One region of the Streptomyces sp. NPDC013457 genome, then DNA from elsewhere that is predicted to be linked to it. Evidence: riboswitches for the same ligand, from Rfam matches in the RefSeq annotation. Region 1 holds a riboswitch; the other holds the start of a gene.
What was found. A riboswitch is a leader RNA that binds a small molecule or an ion and turns the genes downstream of it on or off. The one in region 1 is predicted to bind cyclic di-AMP.
Positions count from the first base shown of each region.

Region 2: it holds a riboswitch for cyclic di-AMP, as region 1 does, so the genes downstream of both, ACF1G2_RS21805 (M23 family metallopeptidase) here and ACF1G2_RS26290 (C40 family peptidase) in region 1, are expected to answer to the same signal.

Region 1 is NZ_JBICBL010000010.1:110,212-112,407, reverse strand. It holds gene ACF1G2_RS26300 (ClpP family protease) at 1-5, shown strand, start outside; gene ACF1G2_RS26295 (hypothetical protein) at 13-318, shown strand; cyclic di-AMP (ydaO/yuaA leader) riboswitch at 633-830, shown strand; gene ACF1G2_RS26290 (C40 family peptidase) at 834-1,310, shown strand; gene ACF1G2_RS26285 (ATP-binding protein) at 1,369-1,827, opposite strand; gene ACF1G2_RS26280 (8-amino-7-oxononanoate synthase) at 1,986-2,196, opposite strand, start outside.
Region 2 is NZ_JBICBL010000008.1:20,897-23,092, reverse strand. It holds gene ACF1G2_RS21810 (PP2C family protein-serine/threonine phosphatase) at 1-923, shown strand, start outside; cyclic di-AMP (ydaO/yuaA leader) riboswitch at 1,136-1,283, shown strand; gene ACF1G2_RS21805 (M23 family metallopeptidase) at 1,295-2,196, shown strand, end outside.

The sequences.
Region 1 (2,196 bases):
GGTGAGCCGGACATGGTCCCCGAACTGCCGCCGCTGCCCGCCCTGACGCGTGCCGAGGGCGAGTTCATCGACGCGTATCTCGAAGTCGTCGACCTGCTCGGCCGGATCAATCCATCCAGGGGATCGCATACCTATGGGGCGCTGCGGGCGGCGCAGGCCCTGGTGGGGAAGGCGAGCGCCCTCCGTGACGCGCTGACGGTGATGCATGTCCGCGGGGAGGCCGAGGTCCACGCGGAGACATTGGCCCGTGCGTTGAGGGTGTTGGACGGGGAGCGCCGATCACAGCGGGTCACCGTGCCGGAGGCTCCGACGAGTTGACATTCCGGCGTGTCGTGTCGAGGTCCACTCGGAGCAGCGGAGCCGCAGAATCGCTCCCCCGTTCGGCGTAGTCGACGAATCGACATATGTGCGGGGTGAGTTGCGCAACGGGTGTACGCATCTGGCTGAATCGGGCGTTCAAGCCCTGGTCCGGGACTCGTCGGCGAAACCTCCGAAGATCACGAAACCTGCCTGTCCACCCGAATGGATCAGTCGTGAGGAGCCTCACATAACGTCGTTTCGACTCGGATTTCGCCCTGGTTGTGGGTCAAGATCCCTCACGACGACAAGCCCCCGCCACCGCGGCGGGGCGGTCCGGGCGGACGCCGAGTCCTGCCGCTGTCCCGGATGTCTGGTCGACAGGAGTGGATCGGCAGGAGTGGAGGACCCGAGCAGTACGGGACGGCCGGCCAGTGGGGCCGTTCCTCGGGGTGAAGCCGCAGCCGCGGCCGGGCAACTTCGCCAGCCCGAACCCGACAGGTCATCCTTCACAGGCGGCTGACGAAGGGTTGCGCATGAGTGCGCAGATTCATGTCCCGTCCATGCTGTCCCGGGCCGGAGCCGTCTCGGCTCTCACCCTCGCCGCCCTCGGCGGCACGATGCTGGCGCCAGGCGCAGCACCGGAGGCCCAGGCCGCGACGTCGCACGCCGGCAAGGCGCTGAACGTCGCCGCCTCGAAGAAGGGATCGCCCTACAAGTACGGAGCGGCCGGACCGACCCGGTTCGACTGCTCGGGGCTCACGCTCTACTCGTACAAGAAGGCGGGCAAGTCGCTGCCACGTACCGCGCAGCAGCAGTACAACAAGACCCGGCACATCAAGGCCTCCAGCCGCCAGAAGGGGGACCTGGTGTTCTTCCATTCGAGTGGCAGGGTCTACCACGTGGGGATCTACGCGGGTAGCGGCAAGATCTGGCACTCGCCCAAGACCGGCTCCTGGGTGAAGCTCGACAAGATCTGGTCGTCCAAGGTCTATTACGGCCGGGTCCGCTGACGCCGAGGTGAGCTGATACGGCGCGTGGGTGCGGTGGCGCCGCCGCACCCTCGCGCCCTCAGGAACCGGCCGGCTGGGACGCGAGCACCCGGTCCGGCGAGGCGGTCCAGGGGAGTTCGATCCAGACCGTCTTGCCGCCCTCGCTGGTCGGTGTGACGGAGAGCCGCCCGCCGGCCTCGGCCGCCAGGAAGCGGATGATGACCATCCCCCGGCCGTTGTCCTGCTGCACCGCGGCCGGAAGCCGCTTGGGCCAGCGGGGGTGGCTGTCGGTGACGCCGATGCGGAGCTGCTCCTCGCGCTCCAGGCGGATGTCGACGGTGAAGGTGGGCGACTGCCCGAAGGTGTGCTGGACCGCGTTGGTGGCCAGTTCGGAGACGATGAGCCGGACGGTGTCGGCGGTGTCCCCGGCCTCCGCGAGCCCCCAGCCGGTCAGGACGTCGGCGACGTATCTTCGGGCGGCGGACACCGAGGCGGGATCGCTCGGCAGAGTGACGGTTGCTTCCTGGTGGTCTGCCATGGCGACGCTGTCCCTTTCCCACCGGGCCCGGCCCGGATTGCGCTACGCGTCAGAGTGCCACCGATCGTGCCGCCTCGTATGGCGATCCACCAAGATATGTGCATATTTGTCGCTCGAAGCGGTGAACTCTGCTACGAGAGACCGTATTTGAGCTGCGGTCAGACGGTCGGGGGTGCTGTCCGCACGATCGTGGCGACGGCCTGCTCGATCTGCGCGTCCGTCAGATCCGCACGGGCCGTGAGACGCAGTCGCGAGACACCGTCCGGCACGGACGGGGGACGGAAGCAGCCGACGACGAGCCCCTGGTCACGGCAGTCGGCGGCCCACCGCAGCGCCGCCTCGGGCGAGGGCGCGCGCACCGAGACGACG
Region 2 (2,196 bases), on a different contig from region 1:
GCATCGGGCTGCACATCTACAACGGCACCGCCGGCGAGGTCCCCTCCCTCACGGAGACGCTGACCGTCGTCACCGTCTCCGCCCTCGCCCTGCTGGTGAACCGGGTCGTGCTGCGCAGCGGTGAGCGGCTGGCCTCGGCGCGCGTGATCGCGGAGACCGCGCAGAAGGCCGTCCTGCCGACGCCCGCCGACCGGATCGGCGGGCTCCAGGTCGCCGCCCGGTACGAGGCGGCGCAGGCGGACGCGTTCATCGGCGGCGACCTCTTCGCCGTCCAGGACACGCCGTACGGGGTACGGCTCGTGGTCGGTGACGTCCGGGGCAAGGGGCTCGACGCCGTCGAGGCGGTCGCCGTCGTGATCGGGGCCTTCCGGGAGGCGGCCGAGCAGGAGGCCACCCTGGAAGGGGTCGCCCAGCGGCTGGAGCGGGCGCTGGCCCGGGAGGGCACGCGCCGGTCCAGCCTCGACGCCTTCGAGGGGTTCACCACCGCCGTCCTCGCCGAGATCCCGCGTGGCGACGGGCGCGTACGGATGGTGAACCGCGGCCACCCCGAGCCGCTGCTGCTGTACGCGGACGGCGGCCTGGCCCACCTCGAACCGACGGAGCCCGCGCTGCCGCTCGGCATGGGCGAACTGGCCGCCTGGCCGGACCGGGCCGACGAGGCCCCCTATCCGCCGGGTGCCACGCTGCTCCTCTACACCGACGGGCTCTCCGAGGCGCGCGACGCCTCGGGGGCCTTCTATGATCCGGCCGAGCGGCTGGCCGGGCGGATCTTCCCGGGGCCGGACGAGCTGCTCGACGCGCTGGTCGACGACGTCCGCCGGTACACGGGCGGCGGCTCCACGGACGACATGGCGCTGCTCGCGGTGAGCCGTCCCGCGGCGGGACAGCCGGAGCGGCGCAGGACGATGCCCGTGGTGCCGTGACCATCCGTAGTGGCGAGGTACCACTGCGATAACAATTGACGAACCGTCAGTTCACGGGGTCCGGCAATGGTCCGTACTGAAGCGGGATCAAATCGGTCTGTACCAGCTTAATCTCGCTAATGATCAACGGGAACAGCTTGGAATCCGGCCCTCGTGTCTATTAACGTTCGATAACGCAGCGCGGTCGTCCCAGCCGTCGCCAGAGACGGCACCGTGCGCACGCGCCGAATCCTGAAAGGGAACCGGGGAACCACTACTTGGGGTGAATCGGGCACCGTCGCACCCGTGCGACACCGTCCGTAGGAGACCTTCCTGCTCCGAACCCGTCAGCTAACCCGGTAGGCGAGAAGGAAGGAAAGGAGTACGCCTCCGTGGCGTCCAACACCCCTGCTCCCGAGGGTCTTTCTGACGGGTTCAACGCGTTCGGCGCCCCGGGCGCCGCCGGGACGGACGACGACACGACCACGTGGGGGGAGTGGAACCCCACCGAGGACTCCCTTCGCCAGCAGGCCCGTTCGGGCGGCCGTCACCGTGTCGTGAAGCAGCGCTCCGGCTTCGCCCGCTCCTCCACCGTCCTCGGCGTCGGTGTCATCGCGGCCGTCGGCGCGGGTGGCATGGCGACCGCCAAGGACAGGCCGCCGGTCTCGATATCCCTCCCCGACCTCAACCTGCCGGACGCCTCCGAGCTGCCCGGTGTCGGCGAGCTCATCTCGGGCGAGGACGGCACGGACTCCGGGACGAACAACCCGCAGCCGCTCACGGCCACCCTCGCCCTCCCGGCCGACAGCGCCGAGAAGGCCGCCGGCTCGCCCGCCGCCTCGACGGCGGACGCCGGTGAGGCGCTGCGCGCCCGCATCATGCAGCAGGCCGAGCAGCAGCAGGCCTCCGCCGACGCCGACAAGAAGGCCGCGGCGGAGAAGGCGGCGGCCGAGAAGGCGGCGGCCGAGGCGGCGGCGAAGGCCGACGCGGCGGAGAAGGCCGCGGCGGAGGAGAAGCGGAAGGCCGAGGCGGCCGCCGCCGCGAAGGCCGAGGCGGAGCGGCTGGCCAAGCTCGCCGCGAGCTACGCGCTGCCCACGTCGTCGTACACCCTCACCTCCACGTACGGCCAGTCCGGCTCCATGTGGTCCTCCGGCTACCACACCGGTCTCGACTTCGCGGCGCCCACCGGTACCCCGGTCAAGGCGGTGCACGGCGGCACGATCAAGTCGGCGGGCTGGTCCGGCTCGTACGGCTACCGGATCGTCCTGGAGCTGGAGGACGGTACGGAGGTCTG